3 regions of the Leisingera sp. S2M4 genome follow, and region 1 is predicted to be linked to each of the others. Evidence: riboswitches for the same ligand, from Rfam matches in the RefSeq annotation. Region 1 holds a riboswitch; each other region holds the start of a gene.
What was found. Region 1 has a riboswitch for cobalamin ahead of ACZ52D_RS12095 (CbtB domain-containing protein). Riboswitches for the same ligand answer to the same signal wherever they lie in the genome.

Region 1 (3,839 bases):
GGACACCTGGGCGATGGACGGCGGGCTGCTGGATGCGGTCACCGGCCAGTCGGCAGGTGCCGAAATCTGCATCGGCGAAGGCTCCATGGGGCTTTACGACGGCGTTGCCACCCGCGGCCAGTCGGGCTTTGGCTCCTCTGCCGAGACCGCCAAGCGCATGGGCTGGCCGGTGGTGCTGGTCGTCGATGTGGGCGGCCAGGCACAGTCCGCTGCGGCCACGGCGCTGGGGTTCAGGAACTACGACCCTGAGCTGCCCTTTGCCGGCGTTATCCTAAACCGCGTCGCCAGCCCGCGGCATGAGCGGCTGACCCGTCTGGGGATGGAAAAGGCGGGCATCAAGGTGCTGGGCTCTCTGCCCCGCCGCGGTGATCTGACCCTGCCGGAGCGGCATCTCGGCCTCATCCAGGCGGTCGAACACCCCGATCTGGAAGCCGCGATCGCAGGCTACGCCGCCTTCCTGCGCGAGCATGTCGATCTGGAAGCAATCAAATCCGCGGCGCTGGCCGGTCAGGCCCCGGCACCCGCCAGCCTGCCCACACCGCCCGCACAGCGCATTGCGCTGGCGCGCGATGCGGCGTTTTCCTTCACCTACCCGCATCTGCTGGAGGGCTGGCGTGCCGCTGGCGCCGAGATCCTGCCGTTCTCGCCCTTGGCGGATGAGGCCCCGGCCCTGGACGCTGACCTGGTCTGGCTGCCCGGAGGCTATCCCGAACTGCACGGCGGGGCGCTGGCAGCGGCAGAGAGCTTCCGCGCGGGCGTTCAGAAACACGCGCAGACCAAGCCGGTGCACGGCGAATGCGGCGGCTACATGGCGCTTGGCGAAGCGCTGATCGACAAGCAGGGCAACCGCCACCAGATGCTGGGCCTGCTGGGGCTGGTGACGTCTTACGAGAAGCGCAAGTTCCACCTCGGCTACCGCCGCGCGGTGCTGCAGGCGGAGATGCCCGGCTTTGCTGCCGGCACCGCCTTGCGCGGACACGAATTCCACTATTCCACCATTCTGGAAGAACCCGACGCGCCGCTGGCCAATGTCATGGACGCCGATGGAAATCCGGTGCCCGAGACCGGATCGGTCAAGGGCAACGTGACCGGCACCTTCTTCCACCTGATCACCGGAGAACGCGCATGAGCGGCTTTGTCAGCTTTGTCTCCTCCGGGCCCGGCGATCCGGAGCTGTTGACCGTGAAAGCCGTCAAGCGGCTGGAGACGGCGGATGCGATCCTGTTCGATGATCTGTCCTCTGGCCCGATCCTGAGCCATGCCCGTGCCGATGCCGACCTGGTGGGCGTGGGCAAACGCGCCGGGCGACCTTCGCCCAAGCAGGACCATGTCAGCCAGCTGCTGGTCGATTATGCCTCCTCCGGGCTGCGGGTGGTACGGCTGAAATCCGGCGACTCGGGCGTCTTCGGCCGCCTCGAGGAAGAAATCACCGCCCTGCGCGAAGCCGGGATCGGGTTTGAGATTGTGCCCGGCGTCACCGCGGCCTCGGCGGCGGCGGCGGCGGCCAATATCCCGCTCACCCGTCGGCTGACCGCGCGGCGGCTGCAGTTCATCACCGGCCATGACGTGACCGGCGGGCTGCCGGACGATCTGAACATGGCGGCGCTGGCCGACCCGCAGGCCACCACCGTGGTCTACATGGGCAAGCGTACCTTCGCCGCGCTGGCGGAAAAGCTGATGGAGGCCGGGCTGCCTGCGGAGACCCACGCGCTGGTGGCGCAGGGCGTCTCCACCCCGGAGCAGAAGCTGTTCTGCCACACAGTCGGTGAACTGCCGCAGGTGCTGCGCGCCATGGAAACCACCGCCCCGGTGCTGATCCTTTATGGGCCGCTGGCAGATCAGGACCTGCCCGGCGTATGAGCGTGCCGACCCTCACCCTGTGCCGCACATGCCGCGATGCGGACCCTGCCCTGCCCGGGCAGGTCGCCGCGGCACTGGAGCGCGCAGGGATCGCGGCCCGCCTGACGCAGGTGGACTGCATGTCCGGTTGCCACAGGCCGCAGACACTGGCGGTGCGCCAATCCGGCAAGACCGCCTATCTGTTCGGTGAAATCTCCGCTGACGATCTGCCGGACGTGCTGACCTTTTTGCACCTGTACGCCCGCAGCGCTGACGGGAATTTCGCCGATGCCCGCCCGCTGGGCAAGCTGCGCTACAAGGCGATTGCCCGCATCCCGGGCTGACCTCGCACCGCCAATCTGCCCCCGCGGCCCGCAGATATGCCGCAGACAACCGGTCAAGGGGCGGTTTCTTCCTTGACCGGAATCGCCCCCGCGAGGCATTACCATTGGATACGGTGTCCAAAGGTGCCCAAGCACCAGGACTGAAACGGGAATGAGGACGGTGGACCAAATCGCGGCACCGCAGCCTCAACCGCCCCCGCGACTGTGAGCGGCGAGCGGCTCTTCGGCATCCACTGGCGCGTAAGACGCCGGGAAGGAGGAGAGCAGCAGCGACCCGCGAGTCAGGAGACCGGCCGTGTGCGAATGAAAACTTACGCCGTCGGGTGTGACGGCAAGGAGACCATCAATGACGACCAAGACGCTCAACGCTTCTGCCGCAGGCACTTCCGTAATCCCGGCCCTGTTTGCCGTGGTTCTCGGGCTGGGGATCCTCACGCTGACCGGCCATGTGCAGGCATCCGCGCTGCATGACGCGGCGCACGATGTACGCCACGCAACCGGCTTCCCCTGCCACTAAGGCCATGTTCAGTCGTATTTTGACCAGCGGCCTGTTCGCTGGCGCTGCAGCAGGGCTGATCACCGCCCTGCTGCAGCTTTATTTCGTGCAGCCTGTTCTGCTCCATGCCGAACTCTACGAGGGCGGTGAACTGGTGCATTTCGGCGCCGAGGCCGTGTCGGCCCATCCCGACCTGCCCGGCCTGTTCGCCGATCCGGTGCGCGACGGGCTGAGCGTCATCTTCACCATGCTCACCTACACCGGCTATGCGCTGGTCATGGTTGCATTGATGTCGGTGGCCGAGCGTCAGGGCCATGCGATCAACGCGCGCAGCGGTTTGCTCTGGGGTGTGGCAGGCTTCGTGACCTTCCACTTCGCGCCCGGCCTGTCGCTGGCCCCCGAGGTGCCCGGCGTCGCGGCCGCGGATGTCGGCCTGCGCCAGATCTGGTGGACCGCCACCGTAGCCACCGCGGGCGTGGCCATGTGGCTGATCGCCTTTGGCGGCAACATGGTCAGCTACCTGATCGCCGCGCTGCTGCTGCTGGCGCCGCATGTCATCGGCGCCCCCGAACCCGAGAGTTTCTCGGGACCGGTGCCGACCGAGATCGGCGCGCTGTTTGCCGCCCGTGCCTTCGGGATCGGAATGGCGGCCTGGGTGCTGCTGGGGGCCTTTGCCGGCCACTTCTGGCAGACCGAAGGCAAGCGCTCGCTCGCAGCGGCCTGACCCGGCTGCCCTCTTGCGCCCCGCCGGAGAAGTCCGGCGGGGACAGTTCTTGTCCGAGGAAGACTTGATGTCCCGTTCTCTCGCTCTCTTTGCCATCGGACTGCTGTTCGGAGGCGGCATCGGCTTTGTCACCGCGGCTGGCAATGGCATCACTTTTGACGGCCACGACCACGGCGACCCGGCACATCACGGCGGTGGCCACGCGGGCGCGATGGCCCATGACCACGCGACGGCGGTCGATCTGCCGTCGGGCCCGGATGCACCCCGAGTTGCCATACGTCTGCACAAGGATCCCATGTCCGGCTGGAACCTGCAGGTGCTGCCGCAGAACTTCCGCTTTGCCCCGCAGAATGCTTCGGCGGAGAATGTTCCCGGTGAAGGCCACGCCCATGTCTACGTGAACGGTGACAAGCTTGCCCGGCTCTATGCAGAGTGG
Region 2 (3,839 bases), on a different replicon from region 1:
CTGCCAGTCCGCGCGGCTGGGAATGGCAATGCCTGCCTCGGCAAACAGCTGTTTCACCCGATCGGTTTCCGGCATCCAGTCGGCGCTGACGTAATCGTCAAAGAAGCTGCCATCGGCATATGTCGACCGCTCGAACCCCTTGAACACCTCGCCCTTCTCCTGCGCGATTTTGTTCGAGGCCCGCAGCGCGTGATACAACACGGCGCAAAAGTAGATGTTCGTGAAATCAATGCCCTCGGCGCTGCCATAGTGAATGTGCTCGCGCGCCAGGAACCCGTGCAGGTTCATCTGCCCCAGGCCGATCGCGTGGCTTTCGTCATTGCCGCGCCGCACGGAGGGCACCGAGTCGATCGCGCTCATCTCCGACACCGCGCTCAGCGCGCGCACGGCGGACTCCACCGTGGCCGCCAGATCGCCGCCATCCATCGCCCTGGCGATATTCATCGAGCCGAGGTTGCAGGAGATATCCGTGCCCAGGTGCTTGTAGCTGAGGTCGTCATTGAACTCCGACGCCTCGTTCACCTGCAGGATTTCCGAACAAAGGTTCGACATGGTGATGCGCCCGGCCACCGGATTGGCGGCGTTCACCGTGTCCTCGAACATGATATAGGGATAACCGCTCTCGAACTGGATCTCCGCCAGGGTCTGAAAAAACTGCCGGGCATTGATCTTCTGCTTGCGGATGCGCGGATCATCGACCAGCTCGTGATAGCGCTCGCTGACCGAAATCTCCGAGAATGGCACCCCGTGCACCTTCTCCACATCATGCGGCGAGAACAGGTACATGTCCTCGTTTTTCTTCGCCAATTCAAAGGTGATGTCGGGGATCACCACGCCCAGTGACAGGGTCTTGATACGGATCTTCTCATCCGCATTTTCGCGTTTGGTGTCGAGGAAGCGCAGAATATCAGGGTGGTGCGCGTTGAGGTAAACCGCCCCCGCCCCCTGCCGCGCGCCCAGCTGGTTCGCGTAGGAAAAGCTGTCTTCGAGCAGTTTCATCACCGGGATCACGCCGGAGGACTGGTTCTCGATGCCTTTGATCGGCGCACCATGTTCGCGGATGTTGGTCAGCATCAGCGCCACGCCGCCGCCGCGCTTGCTCAGCTGCAACGCCGAGTTGATGCCGCGGCCGATGCTTTCCATGTTGTCCTCCAGCCGCAGAAGAAAGCAGGAGATCAGCTCGCCCCGGCTCTTCTTGCCGGCATTCAGGAAGGTGGGCGTGGCGGGCTGGAAGCGGCCAGTGATGATCTCCTCCATCAGCCGCAGCGCCAGCGCCTCGTCGCCGCGCGCCAGCGTCAGCGCCACCATCACCACGCGGTCCTCGTAGCGTTCCAGGTACCGGCCGCCATCGCGGGTCTTCAGCGTGTAAGAGGTGTAATACTTGAAAGCGCCCAGGAAGGTCGGAAAGCGGAATTTATGCGCATAGGCCGCGTCCCAGATCCGGTGCAGGAAGGCGCGGTCATATGGCTCCAGCACCTCAGCCTCGTAGTAGCCTTCCTCAACCAGATACCCCAGTTTTTCATCCAGCGAATGAAAGAACACGGTGTTCTGATTCACATGGGTCAGGAAATACTGCCGCGCCGCCTCCCGGTCGGCCTCGAACTGGATGTTTCCCTCCGCATCATAAAGGTTCAGCATGGCGTTCAGCGCGTGATAGTCGCGCTCGCCGGTTACGCTGGAATCGAGCATTCCGTCCCCCAGAATTTCTGCAGCCCGGCGCGAACGCGGGCGATGTCGGTTTCGGTGCCGGCCAATTCAAAGCGATACAGCACCGGCACATTGCATTTGCGGGCGATCACGTCGCCCGCCAGCGCGAAGGTTTCGCCAAAGTTCCGGTTGCCCGCGCCGATCACACCGCGCAGCAGCGCCCGCAGGGGCGGCTGGTTCAGCAGCCGGATCACCTGCTTGGGCACGGCGCCGCGCCCCTGCCCGTCCGCATAGGTCGGACAGATCAACACGAAGGGCGCGAGGATCTGCGGCAGCGGGTCGCCGTGGCGCAGCGGCAGGCGCGTGGCCGCAAGGCCAAGCCGCGTGGCAAAGCGATGGGTATTGCCGGAGCCGCTGGAGAAATAGACCAGCCCCGCCACGGCGTCAGGCCAGGCGAGCGATCATGTCGGGGCGAAAGCCCGCCCAATGGCTCTCCCCGGCGACCACCACCGGCGCTTGGCGATAGCCCATGTCCTGCACCTTCTGCAGCGCCGCACTGTCCTCGCTGAGGTCGATCACCTCATAGGCCAGCCCGCGCGCATCCAGCGCGCGGGTGGTGGCGGTGCATTGCACGCAGGCCGGTTTGGAATACACGGTGATGGTCATTGGTCTGGTCCCTATCTGCTGTTGCGGACAAGGGGACAGGGTCACGGGCGGCGCTGCAGGGGGCAGGCCGGTCCACGCACCCAGGCCCGCCGCCTGTGGTTCACGTCTCATCAGCCCTGGCAGGTCTCCTGGCTTGCGGCTCCGACGTCTGGCCCGCCTTCCCGGCGCCGGTGCGCCAGTGGCATATGGGGTTTGACTCGCCGCTTACAGTTGCGGGGGCAGCACCGGAATTGCACCGGTTTCCCTCTTAGCCTCTGATGTGAATCACAGGCACCAAAGCCACTCCATATAGGGTTATACCCTAGCCACCCGTCAATATGTTGTTTTCGATATCCACAGGAAAAGCCGCACGGGTCTCAGCCCCGGTGCCACACCAGCGGGGCCGGGTCCTCGCGAAAGGCAAAGCGCAGCAGATGGCTTTCCACCACCTCGCAGGTCTGCGCCAGCTCGGCCGCGGTCGCGGACGTGACGTGAATGCTCAGCCGATCCGCGTCATGGCGCAGCTGCGCCAGACCGCAGACGAATTGCAGCTCCGCCCCCTCCGGGCTCTCGACGACCGGGATCTTGTGACCGAAATGGCGGACGAGGCGCGTATAAAGGCCTGCGGCCTGCGCCGAGTGGAAAACCGCGCGTGTTTGCATTGCTGCTCCTTAGAATTGATAATAGCCAAGATACTGGCAGATATTGATTTTAAACCGTTTCAACACGCCGCGCCCGGCGTTGGTCTGCGTTCTGGGCGTTTGCATTGGTGCCACCTGAAAGGACGCGACCATGACCACCCGCCCCGGCCCCTCGCCGAACGCCGCCTTCTTCGGAGACGACGACGAAGCGATTGCCTACAACCGCGCCTGGTTCAACATCATGCGCGCCCACCGCAAGTTCCACCCGCGGATCGCGCGGGCGCTGAAGAGCCATGGCATCAATGACCCGATCTGGTACGAGATCCTGCTCGAACTGGAGCGCGCCGGTGCCGACGGCCAGCCGATGGCGGCGCTGGAGGACAAGCTGTTCGTGCCGCAATACGCGCTCTCCCGACATGTGGCCCGGATGGAAAAGGACGGGCTGCTGCGGCGCGAATTCATCGCCGACGGGCGGCGCAAGCAGATCCTCTTTCTCACCGACCGCGGCGCCGGGCTGCATGCGAAGATCTGGCCAACCTATTGGGAAGCGATGCAGACCGAGATCGGCCAGCATCTGACCACCGAGGAGGCCTATGCCCTGTCGCGCCTGCTGATCAAGCTGCTGCCGTGAAGCCGCGCCGCAGGCGGCTTCACGGCTGATCCTCAGAACCGCGCGACCGCCTCGATCATAAAGGTGCGTCCCGGCTCCTTCAGCGGCACGATCGAAGCATATTCACCGCCATAGGTGGCCCGGTCGGCGTAGTCCGCGTCAAACAGGTTCTGCACCGAGGCGCGCAGGGTCACGCCGTTCAGCGACGGCGGGGTATATTCGGCGAAGACGTTCACGACCTCATAGCCGTCCAGCTCCTGGGTGCCCGCTCCGCCGGTGTCGTAGTCGCGGGCCAG
Region 3 (3,839 bases), 660 kb from region 1:
GGAATGGAGGGCCGCCGAAGGATCATCGCTGAGGGCTTTGTCGATGCGACCGGCGACGCCAATCTGTCCCTCGTGTCTGGTATCACAATGCGTGAGGGCGACATGAACGGCCAGTTGCAGGCCGTCTCTGCCCCGATCCGGATTTCCGGGTTGGATCCGCGGGTCCCCTTTGACCGGGCGGCGATCAAGGCGGCCATCCAGCGTTACAACAAGACCGGCGTCTATCCGATCCGTCGCGAGGATGGCGGCATCTATACGCGCATTCCCGGCACTGGCGACATGTGGTGGATGATTATCGATCTGGCGCTGCCCGACCTCACGTCCGCTAGTTTTACGCGGGCGGAGCGGTGCGCGCGGGAGATGGCGAATGACTATGTGCAGATGTTGCGCGATCACGTGCCGGGGTTCGAGAATTGCTTCTTGGCCCAGTCTGGTCCGCAGATTGGCATTCGTGAAAGCAGGCATCCTGCCACTCGGTATGAGATGACGGCCGAGGATCTCGCCTGCGGGCGGCAACGCCCCGACAGCATCGCCCGGGCGGCGTGGCCCGCAGAATTGCACGGTGAAGCCGGCAAGCCGGTCTATCACCCGGTTGGCGGGCATGGTTACGCCTCGGTTCCACTGGACAGTCTGCGGGCGCGCGACCTCGACAATCTGTTTGTGTCTGGCCGCGTCATCGGGGCCGATCCTGTCGCTTACGGCTCGGTCCGTGTCATGGGGACGGCTTTTGCCACCGGGGAAGCCGCAGGCATCGCCGCAACAATGGCGACCGTAGACGGGGAGCGCGTTGGTGCGCAGGTGCGCCGCCTCGGGGGACTGACCTGACCATGTTCCGACGCATCCTCCCTGCTCGAAGGGCGTGGTTGCGTGGCTAATTATAGCGGTTGACAGGCCAAGCCGATTTGCGCAGACAAAAACCGATGGTTCCCGGCCGAGTATGGCAATGGGATGAAAAGGGAATCTGGTGCGGGCTGAGCGGCCCAAGTCCAGAACTGCCCCCGCAACTGTGAGCGGAGAGTACCCCGTCAGAACCACTGGATCCGGCGGATCCGGGAAGGGACGGCACGCTTTGATCCGCAAGTCAGGAGACCTGCCATCGGTAAACCGTAACCAATCGGGCGGAGGGCCCGTGGAGGAAGAGATGACAGTGTCCCCAGCGCTTCGCGCCAGCGCCTGCCTGCCTCCGCTTGAGAGGCTTGCATGGACGCCCGAATTTATCTGATCTCCGCTTCGTATGTCAGCCAATCCCGCTTTCAGGCCCTGGCCGACGGGCTGGCGGCAGCGGCGCCCTGTGCGGCGGTGGCGGTCCGGCTCGAAGCCAGCGGCGAGGGGCTTTGGCGGGCGCTGGACGATATGGCGACGTTGGGAGCGACGCGGATCGAACTACGTCCGGTTGGCCTCCCGTTTTCGCAGAGCATAGAGGCCTGGCTGCCCGGCGCAGTGGGGGCCTGGCTGGCGCGCCAGACCGGGACACGCCCGAAGGTTCTGCTGGCTGAGGCTCCGCAAGCTGACCCTTCGGTCCTTGGCCATGTTGCGCGGGCCGAGGTGCCGCTGACGGAAGTGGAACCGAGACCAGACGGCGAATTGGGCAAAGGCTGGAACAGTCCTCCGCCCCATCGTCACCACCTGCTGGTCTGCACTGGACCGCGCTGCCATCTGAAGGATGCACCCGACCTGTTGGCGGCGCTGAAGGCCGAGTTGGGCCGCATGCAGTTGGCCTCTGACTGTCTTGTGACGGCGGCCGGCTGCCTGTTTCCCTGCAACAACGGGCCTGTGATCGTGCACTATCCAAAAGGGGATTGGTACCGGGTCCGCGATCTGGCGGACGTGCGCAGCCTGGTGGCCCGGGTTCTTTGCGCGGGGGATGTTCCGCAGTCCCTGCTTATCCATCAATCAGGAGAAACCCATGAATTTGCTTAGAGTTCTGATGCCGCTGTGCCTTGTTGCGGCCGCTGGTGCGGCGCAGGCCGATCCGGTGACCGTTCAAAGTTGTGGGAGCTCCTACACTTACGAAACGCCGCCGAAGCGGGCCATTACCTTGAACCAGCAGGCCACCGAGGTGATGCTGGCACTCGGTCTGCAGGGCGCCATGGTCGGCACCGCCTATCTCGACGACGAGATCCCGGACCAGTGGCGGGATGCATTCGACAGCGTCCCCGTTCTGGCCGAGAAATATCCGGCTGCAGAAATCGTGCTGACCCAAGAGCCTGACTTCCTGTTCGCAGGCTTCGCCTCTGCCTTCTCGGAGGACAATTTGGGATCGGTGCAGAAGTGGCACGACTTGGGCGTGGGGACCTATCTGGTGGATGCGTCGTGCAAGTCTGCGCACCCTCAGGACGTGCCGCTGACCATTGCGCCGATCCTGCGCGACATCGAAGTGATTGGCGACATTTTCGGCGTTCAGGATCGCGCGGATGCGCTGATTGCCGAGACCAGGGCGCGCATCGAAGCGGTGCAAAACAATACCGCGGGCGGTGGGCGCAGCGCCTTTATCTATGACAGTGGCACCGACACGCCGTTCTCGATCGGTTGCTGCGGCGGCCCGGCACTGGTCGCCAAAACCGCCGGGCTGACCAGCATCAGTGCGGACGTCGAAGGCGCCTGGGTTGACCTCGCCTGGGAGCGCGTGGTCGAGGCCGACCCGGATGTGATCCTGCTGATCGAGGCAGGCTGGTCCTCGGCGCAGGAGAAACGGGAGTATCTGGAAAACGATCCCGTACTGTCGCAGCTGACGGCGGTGCAGAACGGGCGTTTCGTGGTGGTGCCGTTTTCCGAGACATTGCTGGGCATGCGCTTTGCCGACGGGGTTGAAAACCTGAACGCGCAGCTGGCGGCGTTGCGCTGAATGCAGGCCCGCTTCTCGCTTCTGTTTCCGGCAGCCCTGGTGGCGATGGTCCTGGCGGCCGTCGCCGGGGTCCTGTGGGGCACGGCCGACATCGGCTGGGCGGACCGCCTTGCGATTCTGAGCCGGAGCGAGGACGCACCCCGCGGCCTGTCGCTGATCGTGTGGCAATGGCGGATCCCGCGGGTGCTGGCCGTCGGGCTGATCGGCGCGGGATTGTCGCTGGCCGGTGCGCTGATGCAGACGGCGCTGCGCAACCCGATGGCGGATCCCTACCTGATGGGGCTCTCCTCGGGGGCGTCGGCGGCAGCGGTGGCGGCGATCATCTGGCTGCCCGCGGCGGTCACCGACCGGCTGGGAGTGCCGCTGATCGCCTTCCTCGGAGCGGCGGCCGCCTTTGCGCTGACCATGGGGCTGTCGCAGCGGCGCGGCCAACCGATGGATCCGCTGATCGTGGTGCTGGCGGGGGTAGCGGTGTCGCTGATGTTCCAGTCGTTGACCGCCTTCTTCCTCTATGTTGGCGACCCGCATGCGACCCGCAACGCGATGGGCTGGCTGATGGGCACCGCCGCCGGAACAGAATGGCAGGAGGTGCCGCTGCTGGCGGTGGCGGTGGTCGCGCTGGGGCTGGTGTTCCTGACCCAGGCCAACGCGCTGGACGCAACGCTGCTGGGAGAGGAGCGCGCAAAGGCGCTAGGCATCCGCACCGCGCGGCTGCGGGCGATGATCTTCGTGGCGACCGTGTTGTTGACCGGGCTGGCGGTGGCAGTGGCGGGGATCGTCGGCTTCGTCGGCCTTATCGTTCCGCATATGGCGCGGCTGCTGGTCGGCGCGCGCCACCGGGTTCTGCTGCCGATTACCATGGTGCTGGGCGCGACGGTGCTGATTGCGGTTGACCTCATGTGCCGGGTGCTGCTTGCTCCGGAGGAGCTGCCGCTGGGCGTGCTGCTGGCCCTGTTCGCGGCGCCGCCGTTCATCATCATCCTGAGAGGGCTGC

Region 2: linked by a shared signal. The riboswitch ahead of nrdH (glutaredoxin-like protein NrdH) and the one ahead of ACZ52D_RS12095 (CbtB domain-containing protein) in region 1 are both predicted to bind cobalamin.
Region 3: linked by a shared signal. The riboswitch ahead of ACZ52D_RS08975 ((2Fe-2S) ferredoxin domain-containing protein) and the one ahead of ACZ52D_RS12095 (CbtB domain-containing protein) in region 1 are both predicted to bind cobalamin.

The regions. Positions count from the first base shown of each region.
Region 1 covers NZ_AP040861.1:2,497,369-2,501,207, reverse strand. Annotated here, with positions in the region: gene ACZ52D_RS12110 (cobyrinate a,c-diamide synthase) at 1-1,129, shown strand, start outside; gene cobA (uroporphyrinogen-III C-methyltransferase) at 1,126-1,860, shown strand; gene ACZ52D_RS12100 (DUF1636 family protein) at 1,857-2,183, shown strand; cobalamin riboswitch at 2,278-2,496, shown strand; gene ACZ52D_RS12095 (CbtB domain-containing protein) at 2,530-2,700, shown strand; gene ACZ52D_RS12090 (CbtA family protein) at 2,705-3,403, shown strand; gene ACZ52D_RS12085 (hypothetical protein) at 3,471-3,839, shown strand, end outside.
Region 2 covers NZ_AP040863.1:229,973-233,811, reverse strand. Annotated here, with positions in the region: gene nrdE (class 1b ribonucleoside-diphosphate reductase subunit alpha) at 1-1,689, opposite strand, end outside; gene nrdI (class Ib ribonucleoside-diphosphate reductase assembly flavoprotein NrdI) at 1,671-2,087, opposite strand; gene nrdH (glutaredoxin-like protein NrdH) at 2,092-2,313, opposite strand; cobalamin riboswitch at 2,415-2,606, opposite strand; gene ACZ52D_RS19940 (DUF2218 domain-containing protein) at 2,670-2,954, opposite strand; gene ACZ52D_RS19935 (MarR family winged helix-turn-helix transcriptional regulator) at 3,085-3,564, shown strand; gene ACZ52D_RS19930 (TonB-dependent receptor plug domain-containing protein) at 3,597-3,839, opposite strand, start outside.
Region 3 covers NZ_AP040861.1:1,841,375-1,845,213, forward strand. Annotated here, with positions in the region: gene ACZ52D_RS08970 (FAD-dependent oxidoreductase) at 1-825, shown strand, start outside; cobalamin riboswitch at 910-1,112, shown strand; gene ACZ52D_RS08975 ((2Fe-2S) ferredoxin domain-containing protein) at 1,201-1,920, shown strand; gene ACZ52D_RS08980 (ABC transporter substrate-binding protein) at 1,907-2,845, shown strand; gene ACZ52D_RS08985 (FecCD family ABC transporter permease) at 2,846-3,839, shown strand, end outside.